2 regions of the Paenibacillus sp. Marseille-P2973 genome follow, and region 1 is predicted to be linked to the other one. Evidence: predicted binding sites of a transcription regulator. Region 1 holds the regulator's gene; the other holds the start of a gene.
The links. Region 1 encodes Rex, which represses fermentation and respiration genes when NADH is low (regulators of the CRP and FNR family bind a similar motif). Its sites were predicted from a motif close to TTGTGAAATATTTCACAA; they were not measured.

Region 1 (6,550 bases):
ATGTAAATACCTCTTCCAATGCCTGGCCGTCGCTAAACCGGAAAAAACGGTAATAATGATGCGCCTTTTCCTTATAAAATAGCTGCCACACCAATTCATTGTTGTAGATACCCGGCATAAGCCGCACGACTTCAATACCGGGATATTGATCATGTATGATTGTACGGACTTGGCTTTCCGATACGCCCTCGGACAGCGGCTTTACTTCAGCCTGCCCGCCCTCCGGCAGCCAGACCATGATCTCTTGTCCGTCTGCATCCTTGCCTTCCACTACCCAGCATACTTTGTCCCAGACCGATTTCCACACTTTTTCGGCTTCGGTCAGTCCGGTTTCCTGTCTGGCCCGTTGAACGGCTTCATTCTCTCCTTGCCATATATCCTCGTGGACATACAGATAAAAGCGGTGAAGGCCAATGAGCACCAGCACCAAAATCACAATGGAGAGCAGGATCCATTTGGTTCTGTTCTTCAACCTACTCTTCCTTTCCCCGATGCCGGCTTATTCCGGTTTCTCTTTCATACCCTGCGGCATGTTATCGGCCTAACAGGCCCTCAAAGGCAGCCTGGGCTTCAAACCGGACCTTCTCCTCGTCAAGTGTCAGACAAGCTCCGTGCTTAACTACCTGCTTACCGTTCACCCAAACATGCTCGACATCCTTCGAACCCGCCGAGTAAACGGCATGGGAAATATAATCCGTCCGTGGCAAGAAATGGGCTTGCTCTGTATTCAGCGCGATGAAGTCCGCCTTCATGCCCGCGGCCAGCCTGCCCGTGTCTTGAAGGAAGAGCGATTTCGCACCGTATTCCGTACCCATTCTGAGCGCTTCCGCGGCCGGAACCGCGGTCGGGTCGCCCGAGACTCCTTTGTGAATAAGAGCTGCCAGGCGGATTTCCTCGAACATATCTAGGTTATTATTGCTTGCTGGTCCGTCTGTGCCCAATGATACGGTTACGCCCGCTTTAAGCAGGTCCGGTACGCGGGCAACTCCACTTGCCAGTTTGAGATTGCTGCCCGGGTTATGGGAAACGGCCACATTGTGCGCCGCCAAAATTTCGATCTCCTCATCCGTCAAATGCACAGCATGTGCCAAAAGTGCCGGACGGCTGAACAATCCCAGGTTTAACAAATGCTGAACCGGACGCAATCCGTAATCCGCTACGTTCTGCTCGACCTCGGCCCGTGTTTCCGACATATGCGTATGCAGCGGCAGATTCAGGTCATGTGCCGCCTGAACGATCTTCTCGATATAATCCGGCGGACAGGTATAAGGCGAGTGCGGCGACATCATCGTCGTAATCCGCCCGTCCGCTTTACCATGCCAATTACGGGCAAAAGCCACCGCCTCATCCAGCTTATGCTGCTGAACGTCAGGCGGGCATAGCCCGATGACTCCGCGCGTCAGTACCGCCCGGATCCCCGATTGCTCGACAACGGAAGCCACTTGGTCCATGTGATCGTACATATCCAGGAAGGTCGTTGTTCCGCCTTTCAGCATTTCCAGAACGGACAATGCTGTGCCGCGGTAGACATCCTCCCCGGTAAATTTAGCTTCCATCGGCCACATTTTTTCCTGCAGCCAGGTTTGAAGCACCATGTCATCCCCATAACCGCGAAGCAAAGACATGGCGGCATGACCATGGGTATTGACGAGTCCCGGCAAGAAGAGCAGGCCTTTACCGTCGAAGGTTTCGGCGCCCTCCACGCCTTCTTCCGGGCGCTGTTCGCCTATATAAGTAATCGTGCTGCCTTCTACCAGCATATATCCGCGAATGACCGGCTTCTCCCGGTCCGGCACGGCGAAGGTTCCGTCTTTAATCAACCATTTCCGATTCATGTTCCGAATGTTCCTTTCCTCCGTTCAAATAATAAGCAAGACTCATCAAGTCGGTTGTGAAATCGGCCGCATGCACCCGCACCTCAGAAGGCACCTTAAGGATCGTGGGCGCAAAATTCAAGATAGCCCCAATTCCAGCGGCCACAAGCTGGTCGGCTACTCGCTGGGCTTCCGGTGCGGGAACCGTAATAATTCCGATCCGGATCTGATTGCCTCTTACCGTATCCACCAGATCTTCGATCGGTTGAATCGTGATATTGTTGATCTGGGTACCGATTTTACCAGGGGATGCGTCGAATACGGCGACGATTTTCATATTGTCCTTCAAATAAGCGTTGTAATTCGACAATGCTTGTCCGAGATTACCGGCTCCGATCAAAGCCACGTTGATCTGCTGGTCCAAGTTCAGAATCTGGCGGATTTTCTCGATCAGATAGGAGACGTCATATCCGATCCCCTTCCGGCCAAAGTCGCCGAAATAAGCTAGGTCCTTACGGATTTGCGCCGGATTGAGATCCAGCTTTTGTCCAAGCTCCTGAGAAGAAACCGTCGGGACCTCCCGGCGGCTCAGTTCATTAAGAAAACGTAAATACACCGGCAATCTGCGTACTACGGCGTCAGAAATTTTTTCCGATTTCATTTGGTTATCCCCCTAATAGGCGCGATTTGAAGAACGTTTATTGTTCCTCTGCGTTCAGCCATTCCGAAATTCGCGGAACCATCTGCCCGAGCGGCATATGCTCCATTTTCGGTCCGGGCAAAGAATATAAAAAGTATTTCCCGTAGTAAGATTCCAAGATGCGTGTATCGTAAACAACCACGATCCCGCGGTCCTGCGAAGACCGGACCAGACGTCCGAAGCCCTGCTTGAACCGAATGACGGCTTGCGGAACGGACAGCTTCATGAACGGGTTCTTCTTCTGCTGCTGCAGCCGTTCGCTCTTTGCCTCCACAAGCGGGTGGTTGGGCGGCTGAAAAGGCAGACGGACGATAGCGAGACTCGTCAAAGCTTCCCCCGGAATGTCCACGCCTTCCCAGAAGCTGCTCGTTCCGAGCAGCACCGAAGCATGTTGTCCCTGGAAGCGACGGGTCAGCTTGGTCCGGCTTCCGCTATCCATTCCCTGCCCGATCACGGTAATTCCTTGTCCGGCCAGCTGCTCCTTCAAAGGATCATATACCTGCCTCAGCATCCGGTACGATGTAAACAGGACCATCATACGGCCCTTCGTTACCACCGCTGTGTCGGCAAGGGACTGAACCAGAGTAGCCACGAAATGATCGTCGCCTACACTTCCCTTTACGCTTGGAAAGTCCCGCGGAATGACCAGCAGCGCCTGTTCCCGGTAATTGAACGGGGAAGGCAGCATCGAAGTAATCAGTCTGTCCTCCGCCGCGGCTTCGGTTAATCCAAGCTGATCTATCATATACTGGAACGATTTGTCGACCGACAACGTAGCCGAGGTCATGACTACACTTTTCTTTTTGTCGAAGAAATAACCCTTCAATTGCGCGCTCACGTCGATCGGAACCGCGAAAATTTGCAGGGACCGGCTACGGTAATTACCGTTTCCTTCTATCCAGTATACCGTATTCTCGTCCTCCAGCTTAATAAAAAATCGCAGCGCGTCGCGTTCGGTTCCGAGATCCTTCAAGAGTCCGCTAATATCGGTGATCAGGCTCTCATAGCCGTAATCATGGTCGTCTTCCTTAAGCTCGTTGATCATCCGCTCGCCTTTGCGGAGAACGTCGCCCATAGCCACAAAAATTTGATTCTCCAGCGCGGTAAGCGTATCCCACGCCTTCGGTTTCTTTTGCGGCAGCAAGCGCAGCACAAACTGTCCAGGATCCCCTGGCGCTGCATCGCTGCGTTCAGGCATCAGCGTAAACATCAGCTCGGCCAGCCGATCCCAGTTCTCCTTCACATCCACAAGGGTCGGGTACAATCCGTCAATAACCGAACACCATTCCGCAGATTTCTCACTTCCCGATTGCTGCAGCATACTGCGCAGATTCGGGAATTGTCCGGTTTTACTATCCTTAAACAGCCGGGTGAGCGTATGGACAACGGTAAAATACTTCATTTGAAGTCCCAAATGCTTGCCTGCCACTTCTTCCAAATGATGCGCTTCGTCAATTACCAGACGTTCGTATCCAGGCAGCAGCTGGTGGCCGGCTTGAATATCGGTGAACAGCTTGGAATGGTTCGTAATGACCACATCGGCAACACCCGCTTCATGCTTGGCCTTGTGATAGTAACATTTGCGGAACCACGGGCAAGAGCGGCCAAGGCACGAGTCCGATTCACTCGCCACCGTTTCCCAAAAATCTCCACCGCGGTTTCCAAGGTTCAGCTCCTCGTCGTCGCCCGTCTCCGTATGGGCCAGCCATACGATCATCTGGGCGGCCGTCATCACCTCTTCTTTAGGTGTCGCAAAGTCTCTTCTATTAATTTTATGTTCAAATTTGCGCAAACACAAATAATGCTGTCTTCCCTTGAATACAGCTGCGCTGAACGGAAAAGGCACGACCTCCGTCAACAGGGGCACATCCCTTTCCCTCAGCTGCTCCTGGAGGTTGATCGTATGCGTGCTGACCATTACCTTCTCATCATTCTTCACGCTGTGGTAAATAGCCGGAAGCAAATATCCGAGCGATTTACCCGTTCCGGTCCCCGCCTCGATCAGCAAGTGCTTATCTTCGTCAAAAGCCTGGGTCACCTCGTTCAGCATCAGGTTCTGTGCTTCGCGCTCCTCATAATCGGGCAGCTTGGCGCGCAGCTTCTCCCGGACCTGCTCCATGAATTGCTCAAAGGAAACATCGCGAAGCGGATTGCCAAGCATGGAGTTTCTGGCAGGCTCGATGTCCATCCAGTCCTCCACCTGCAGCGCAAACTGCCGGTAATACGTATAACCGTCAGGGCTCTGATCGGCCTCCCGTTCTTTTTCCTGAAGCATGGCATCAAAAAACCAGCCCAGATCGCTGTCTTCTCCGGCAAAAAGGTCTGACAACCTTTGCAAGACAATCAGCGGCAAATCGGCCAGTTCCTCGAGACATTTCAAGAAAATGAGCGCGGTCGCCAAAGCATCGCTATCCGCCTGGTGGGGCCGGTCATGCTCAACCCCGAACTCGGATGCGACCATTCCCAACTGATAAGTGGTCAACGAAGGGAAAAATATTTTCAAAAAATCCATCGTATCGAGAATGCGTCCCGTAAAAGGCAGATACCCGGTTTTATCGAGCGCACTCTGCAAATAATTAAAGTCGAAGGCGACGTTATGTCCCACAAGAACGGCGTCGTCAAGTAGCGGCACCATTTCCATCATGACTTCGTCCAGATCCGGCGCATCCTTGACATCGTCTTCCGAAATTCCCGTAAGTCCCGTAATAAAGGGAGGTATGGGTATTCCCGGCTTCACATAGGAACTATAGACCCGGGATACTTTCAAATCTTCATCTATAATGGCAAGCCCTGCTTGAATAATTTCATCAGAGGACTGGTTCCCCGTCGTTTCAAAATCGAGTACGGCATATTTCATGAGTTCCAAAGTCCCTTTCGTTCCAGTCTCTTTTACAGCATAACAGAAGTAAGCCGTTTTGAAAATTCCGGTGTAGACGGTATCCCCGGCAATGCGGACACAATAAAGAGCGATGCTCCCCCATTGAAAGGGGACATGCACCGCTCTTCTGAATCATGGCTTTTGTAACTCAGGTGACCGGATTACATTACAGCAGCGACGTCAATTCGTTTCCGTACTGGAGCTTCCCGGAGCTCTTCATACAGGCTTCCAGATTGGCCAAAGGCTCGGGCAGCGAAGGATCATGATAATGGGCCAAAGTAAAATATTCCTTCGCTTTCGTGCGCACGCCTTGCCGGGCTTCAATGCAGCCGAGCGCGTTATAAATAATCGAACGAAGTCGTTTACTTCCGGAACCATCCAGCACTTTCCAGAAATGAGCAACCGCTTCTCCAAACTGTTCCAGATGCATATGGCACATCGCCAAATAGGTTCGAACCACCGTGCTTTCTGGATAGGTTTCCAAAGAAATCTCAAACTGAGGCAATGCCTGGGAAAACATTAAAAGTTTATAATACCCTTGTCCTTTAATAAAAGCAGCGCAATTCATTTCGGGAAGCTGGGCGCTTTTTCCGCTGTCCGGACTTGCCCAGCTCTGGCGGAAATCGCCCATTTTCTCTTCAAAATTAAGCCATTCCTCAATAATGCCGTCACTCATATGCTTGAGCAAATGCCATTTCTTAGCCAGTTCTTGCTTCTGGTCGCCTTGGGCAACAGGATATAAGGTCACGATTTCATCCAACATGTCATTCATTTCCGCAAATACATGCTGAAACATCATTCGCATCCCACCTTTAACGAAAATGAAAGCAGCTTGAGCCTTACGTTCATTTTTTGTCTTTGGCGGGCTTTTCATTCCCGGAGGCATTAATTGCATACGAAGGGATTAGCGTACCGTCGCGTGCAGCTCCTGGCTTGCGGTTTCGACCGGAAAGTTATTCTCGTCCACGAACACGACCGTAGGCATGTGGCTTCTCAGCTCTTCCGGCGACATTTGTGCATAGGAGATAATAATGACCTGATCGCCGGGTTGCACCAGCCGTGCAGCGGCTCCGTTCAGGCAAATGACCCCGCTTCCGCGCGGTCCCGGAATAACATAGGTTTCCAGCCGGGCACCATTGTTGTTGTTGACGATTTGCA
Region 2 (6,550 bases), on a different contig from region 1:
CAATGACTCGATCTCCATCCAAATAAGAGTAAGGGATAAAACGTTCCTTCCAATACCCTTTTTGATACCAGTCCTCAAAGCTTATGCCAAATGTGCTATGGGCTAAATCTGATAAGCTCTTTCTAGCACGGTCATTATTTTTATAATCCTGAGCAAATCTAATATTGTGCATCACATTCGTCCTCCTATAATAAGCTAGCCCGCTGCATTTTATAATAGAAACTAGTTTAATAAAAAGCCAGTTAAATATTGATTTTAATCATCAATTCCTGGAGGAGACTAACCATTTTTAGTCAACAAAAAAGCTGCATCAGCAGTCACTACAGACCGTTAATGCAGCTCTTAAGCAGCTTTATTTGCTTTTGAACGGGGTTATTTCTTGCGCACCGGTGAGATAAACCAGTAGGCCATACCTACGAATACGGCGCCGCCGATAATGTTGCCGAGCGTGACGGGAATCATATTATGAAACCATCCGGCAAGCGATATCGTTTCGGGGTGATTCGGCAGCATCATGGACAAGCTGAGCAGCGTCATGTTAGCCACGCTATGCTCATAACCACTCGCGATAAAGGCATAGAGACACCACCAGATCAGGACAAGCTTGGAAATGTCATCCTTCGCCCGGTTGGCCATCCAGATGGCCAGGCATACAAGCCAGTTACACAAAATGCCGCGGAAAAACAGTTCCATGACTGGGGCGCCCATTTTCTTGGCTGCAGCCGCAAAGATCAGATGTTCCGGAGCGGCGGTTTTGAACAAACCGGAGCCTACGATCAGTAAACTGAGGATAATCGCCCCCGCTAAGTTGCCGAGAAAGACGATTATCCAGTTTTTGAGGGTATCCGATACCGTGGTACGCTTAGCCAAAGTACTGGCAGTAAAGAACATGTTGTTCCCCGTAAACAGTTCGGAACCGGCAAAAATGACAAGTGTGAGGGCGAGCCCGAACGACATCCCCATAACCATACTCTGAAACGGTGACTTCACCGCGGCCAGCGGCGCACCCACGCTAAATATCAGGATGATGCCCAGTCCCACGTACGCTCCCGCCAGGAGCGTTGATACAAAGTACCGGGGCAAACTTTCATTCATCTTCTCTTTCTTTTTAACGGCTGCTTCCACAATGGATTCTACGCTTTGTGTAAACATTTGACTTTCCCCACTCTCTCTCCCAAGTGCGTTGCTATGCAGCAATCAAGCCGCTATACAGTTTGTAATTCCCCCGCGCCAATCCATACCTGCCCATCCTCTATCTTGACCGGCACCATTTGCGCCTGGCCGGTGTCCGGAGCTTGAACCAGACCGGTGGTCAGATCGATTTTCCAGTCGTACAGCGGATCGTACAAGTAATGTCCCGAAACAATCCCTTCCGCAAGCGGTCCGCCTTTCGGATGAGGATTCTTATTTACAGCTGCGAAAATCCGGTTATCGGAGAGGCGGAAGACGGCAATCTGCCGCCCCCCGATCTCGACTACACGTCCGATCTGTACCAGAAAATGGTCCACAGCACCTACAGAAATGAATTCGATTTTATCCTTAGTCATGTATCGTACTCTCCTCTCACTATTAACCAATATTTACAGTTGATTACCCACTTCCAGGCGATTGAACATTTTGTCGCTGTTCTCGTTGTCGCGAATCGCTTTCTTCCACGGATCCTCGACTTGCTGCAGAGCAAATTCAATCCGTTCCATAAGCGCTTTCCGATTCTCAGGATTATCTACTACAGCGGTCTTGATCTGTTCCAGACCGATGCGTTCCACCCATTCCGAGGTTCTCTCAAGATAGTTGCCGGTTTCACGGTAGTACTGCATAACCGCACCGACAATTTCGATCAGTTCTTCATCGGTCTTCACTTTGCAGAGCGAATCCGCAAGTCGGGCTTTGATCCCGCCGTTACCGCCTACGAAAATTTCCCATCCGCCGTCATTACCGACGATCCCGATATCCTTCGTGCACGATTCCGCGCAGTTCCGCGGGCATCCGTTCACAGCCAATTTGAATTTGGCAGGGAAGTCGAGACGCTCGAATTTGCGTTCCAGCGTAGCCCCCATTCCCATCGAATCCTGGGTGCCGAATCGGCAGAACTGCGAACCGACGCAGGTTTTCACCGTGCGCAGCGATTTAGCGTACGCATAGCCCGAAGGCATGTCGAGTTCTTCCCAAACTTTCGGCAAATCCTCTTTTTTGACGCCGATCAAATCAAGCCGTTGACCGCCGGTTACTTTAACCACCTTCACATCGTATTTCAGCGAAATGTCCGCAATCCGTTTCAATTCTTCCGGTGTGGTCACACCGCCATACATGCGGGGAACGACAGTATAGGTTCCGTCCTTCTGAATATTCGCGTTCATCCGCTCGTTGACAAACCGCGATTCCTTTTCGTCTTCATGCGTATCCGGATTGATCATCCCGAGGTAGTAGTTAATGGCCGGCCGGCACTTCGAGCAGCCTTCCGGTTGGCTCCAACCCAGCACATTCATTACTTCTTTAGTTGTTTGCAGGCCCTTCTCCTTGATTTCGGCCACGATTTCATCACGGCTCAAGGTAGTGCAGCCGCAAATTCCTTGTTTGGCTGTTGACTTGAAGCCGTCCCCAAGCACATACTGCAAAATTTGCTCAACCATCGGTTTGCAGCCTCCGCAAGAACGGGTGGCTCCGGTGCATGCTTTGATTTCATCAACCGTTGTCATGCCTTGATTCGTAATTACGTCTACGATCGTACCTTTGGTAACGCCGTTGCAGCCGCATACGATTTCTTCATCCGGCATGCTTTCCACGGATGTGGTCTTCTTGGCCCCGCCGCCGCAGCAGCCGGTTCCCATCAATGTACCGTACAATTCATCCGTCATGACCGTTTTCTGTTTAATCAGCTTTTGCAGTTCAGCCGAATCCGTAATATCACCGAAGAGTACGGCACCGACCATAACTCCGTCTTTCAGCAAAATTTTCTTGTAGGTACGTTTCCAATCATCTTTATTCGCAATCACGGTGTGCTCCGGACCATCGATGAATTCACCGGTCGAGAACACGTCAACGCCCGAAATTTTAAGCTTGGTCGATACGACCGAACCTTCATACGGAGGAGCTTCGACGCCGCTAATGTGTTTGGCCAGCACCATGCCCTGTTCGAATAAAGGAGCAACCAGGCCGTAGCAGGTGCCACGGTGTTCCGTACATTCGCCGACCGAGTACACGCCTTCCATCGAGGTTTGCATATAGTCGTCAACAACAATCCCTCGATTGACGGTAATTCCGCTTTCCTTGGCAACCGCGACATTCGGTTTGATCCCTACCGCCATTACGACAAACTCGGCATCCAATACACTATCGTCGGCAAACCGCAGGCCGCTGACTCTCGTGTCGCCCAGCAATTCGGCCGTTTGCGCGCCCATTTTGAATTTGATTCCCTGGCGCTCGAGCTCCGATTTCAGCATCGAAGCGGCTTGGTGATCAAGCTGACGCTCCATCAAGTCCTCCATCAAGTGAACGACCGTAACATCCATCCCAAGCTGAACCAGCCCTTTGGCTGCTTCAAGGCCAAGCAATCCTCCGCCGATGACGGCTGCTGTACGGCAGGTTTTAGCCGCTTCCAGCATTTGATTGCAGTCGGCGATGTCGCGGAAACCGACTACGCCTTCTTTGTCGCTGCCTGGAATCGGCAAAATGAACGAGTTGGAACCTGTAGCAATCAGCACCTTGTCATAAGGCACCCGCATTCCGTCCGCCGTAACTACTTCTTTAGTCTGCTCATCGATTTTGGCAACCGTAGTTCCCGTATGCAGCGTAATTCCATTCTCCCGGTACCAGTTCAAATCGTTAAGCACGATATCATCGATCGTTTTGCTGCCTTCCAAAACATAAGATAACATAATCCGGTTATAGTTGGGATGCGGCTCGCTCCCGAACACCGTAATATCAAATCTCTTCGTCAATTTCAAAATTTGTTCGACAGCGCTGATTCCCGCCATCCCGTTACCGATCACCACGAGTTTTTCTCTATCTGTTCCCATATTGGAATTGCCTCCTTCAAAATGCAATCGTTTCATTGTCCACTAACATTTTCTTTTTCTTTGATAACTTAATTATAATTTAAAATTCAAAATAGATTGTGATCTATTTCACACTAAATGTGAAACTTATCACAATATTGTTCATACTTTTTTATGTTTTTCTATTGAAAAACATAATTTTTTCCCTCCTGCTCAAGGAGGGAAGGTCCATATTCCACTTTTCTCTGCTTATAAAGACGTGTAACGAGGAAACAAAATGTTATTTTCAAGGTGAATATGACTAAATGTCATCCCTTCCAGCTCTTCCAATCGTGCATAAGTCGTACGGTACGTCGTACAAGCATGCGCCGGCGGCTGAAAATCTCCGGTAATATCTCTCAAGCGTTTCAAAATCTTGCCTGCCCCGTCATGCTCCGCTTCCAATTCTGTAATCGCCGCAAGCATTTTATTTAGAACTTCTTGTTCTTGACCCAGTTCCCAATTTATCATTTTCGGAAAAACTTCCGCTTCTTCCTTGGCTGTATGTTCAAGCAGTTCGTTTCGGAGCTGGCCGTACAGTTGTTCTACTTCGACTAAATGAGGATCGTGCCCGCCATGTACGCGAGAGACCTTGATTACACTCTTATGCAGCTCCGGCAATTCTTCACGCAAATAAGCGTGATGCTTATTCACGATATGCCCGATAAGGGTTTGCGAATCCGCATCGGTCCAGGAATCCCTCTCCTCCGCATTCGGATGATCCGCGGCCAGTTTTGCCAAATCGGATAGCAGTTCATCGACTTCCAGATTTCTTTCCTCTGCCGCCTCTTGAAGAGGCCGGTTACCACCGCAGCAAAAGTCAATTTTGCGGCGACGAAAATAATCTGCTGATTTCGGGAATTCAAGTACGATATCCCGGACTAAACTTTTCTTGTCGAATAGCAGCTTCTGCTCCATCACACCTATCCCCTCCTGTTTAGCATCTCTAATCCAACTATATTCAATTTAGCGCACCTTTACCCCCGGCTTTGTGATTGGCGTCACAAACCTTTTGTCCATTCTGCGCAAAAAAGCTTCCCAAGAGACATTAACTCTGGGAAGCTTTGAATCTGCCACTATTCATTTATGTGTTTTGGTGGATGTTATAACGTTATGACTTTAATACATCGTGGTCCACGTAGCGTTCGCCATTCAGTTCACTGATCAGCTCGATGGCTACTTTAGCGCCGTCACCCGCCGTAATAATCGTGTGAACGCTTACGCCGGCGACCGTACCAGCAGCCCATATCCGCGGATTGCTTGTGCGTCCGTTTCCGTCGGTGTCGATCACGGTCTTGATTCTAGGTTCTCTGCCTTCCTTAAGCTCAAGGCCGATCGCCCCCGCCAATTCCGTCAATGCTCCGGTTGCCAGGATCACATGGGATGCCTCATAGCTTCGGCCGGATTCCGTCTTTACGGTCACTTTGGATCCGCCGTTCGTATCCACTACCGTAACTTTCTCCTCAATGAACTTGGCTCCGAACTTCTGGGCCTGCTCCCGACCGATTTTTAGCAAATCCGGTCCGGAAATGTCCTTGGCTCCATAGTGATTCTCAATCCATGCCCGTTTCGTCATACTGGCATTGCTGTCAAGAACCAGGGTTTCCTTCCCTGCCTTGGCCAGAAATAATGCTGCGCTAGATCCTGCTGGTCCCGCTCCGATTACTATTACCTCAGCCACAAGTACACCCACTTTCTATATAATTCGTGCCGCTCCGCTGCGGGATAACGGCACGTAGACTACTCGATCCACTGCTCAGCCCAGCATTGCACCTGTTCCATGACCGGACTTAGCGCTCTTCCTTTTTCCGTCAGTTCGTATTCAATGCGTACTGGAGTTTCGGGATAGACATGCCGGTCGACGATCCCCTCGTTCTCCAGATCCTTCATCCGTTCGGAGAGCATCTTATCGCTCATGGCCGGAATCCCGTTAGAAATGTCCTTAAAACGCTTGGGTCCGCTCATCAATGTATGAATGATCAGACCGTTCCAGCGTTTGCCGAGAATCACAAACGCGGATTCAAAACGTGGACACATCGCGAAATTATTATCTTCCATCTGAATTCACCTCTTAATATATAAACCGATATTGGAGCCGTATGAGACTTACAATTAGTTAGTATATTTCATCATAGCATATTTGATAAGGAATGAACACCTGCGTTTCACGCCACGTCTATCTTGAATTATACAACAATTCCTTGATATGAAAAAGCGGCTGCCGGGCGGCAGCCGCTACATGCTAAGTATATTTCGGTTCCCGGAAACTTATACCCACCACATATCTGCGGCGGAATCCTCGATCAGGATTTGCTGTAGGTTTCGAACCGCTTTGGTAAATCCTTCTTCTGTGGACATCAATCCGTCCTCATGCTCGATGCTGACCACATAATCGTATCCGTGCAGTCTTAGAGCGCTGATGATGTCGGCCCAGGTCTTGAGGTCATGACCGTAGCCTACCGTGCGGAATTGCCATGCACGGTCCAGCATTGCCGTATATGGCTGCATGTCCGTAA

Region 2: nirB (nitrite reductase large subunit NirB) is a predicted target of Rex. The motif match lies at 4,134-4,151, and genes of this name have one in related genera.

Annotation. Positions count from the first base shown of each region.
Region 1 covers NZ_JAGQEH010000002.1:578,263-584,812, forward strand. The annotation lists gene KB559_RS06220 (cell wall elongation regulator TseB-like domain-containing protein) at 1-472, opposite strand, end outside; gene KB559_RS06225 (amidohydrolase) at 534-1,835, opposite strand; gene KB559_RS06230 (redox-sensing transcriptional repressor Rex) at 1,813-2,475, opposite strand; gene dinG (ATP-dependent DNA helicase DinG) at 2,513-5,371, opposite strand; gene KB559_RS06240 (tetratricopeptide repeat protein) at 5,559-6,188, opposite strand; gene panD (aspartate 1-decarboxylase) at 6,297-6,550, opposite strand, start outside.
Region 2 covers NZ_JAGQEH010000001.1:89,304-95,853, forward strand. The annotation lists gene KB559_RS00450 (GNAT family N-acetyltransferase) at 1-172, opposite strand, end outside; gene KB559_RS00455 (formate/nitrite transporter family protein) at 373-1,152, opposite strand; gene nirD (nitrite reductase small subunit NirD) at 1,206-1,547, opposite strand; gene nirB (nitrite reductase large subunit NirB) at 1,581-4,016, opposite strand; gene ric (iron-sulfur cluster repair di-iron protein) at 4,245-4,952, opposite strand; gene KB559_RS00475 (FAD-dependent oxidoreductase) at 5,146-5,715, opposite strand; gene KB559_RS00480 (winged helix-turn-helix transcriptional regulator) at 5,775-6,092, opposite strand; gene KB559_RS00485 (sugar phosphate isomerase/epimerase family protein) at 6,303-6,550, opposite strand, start outside.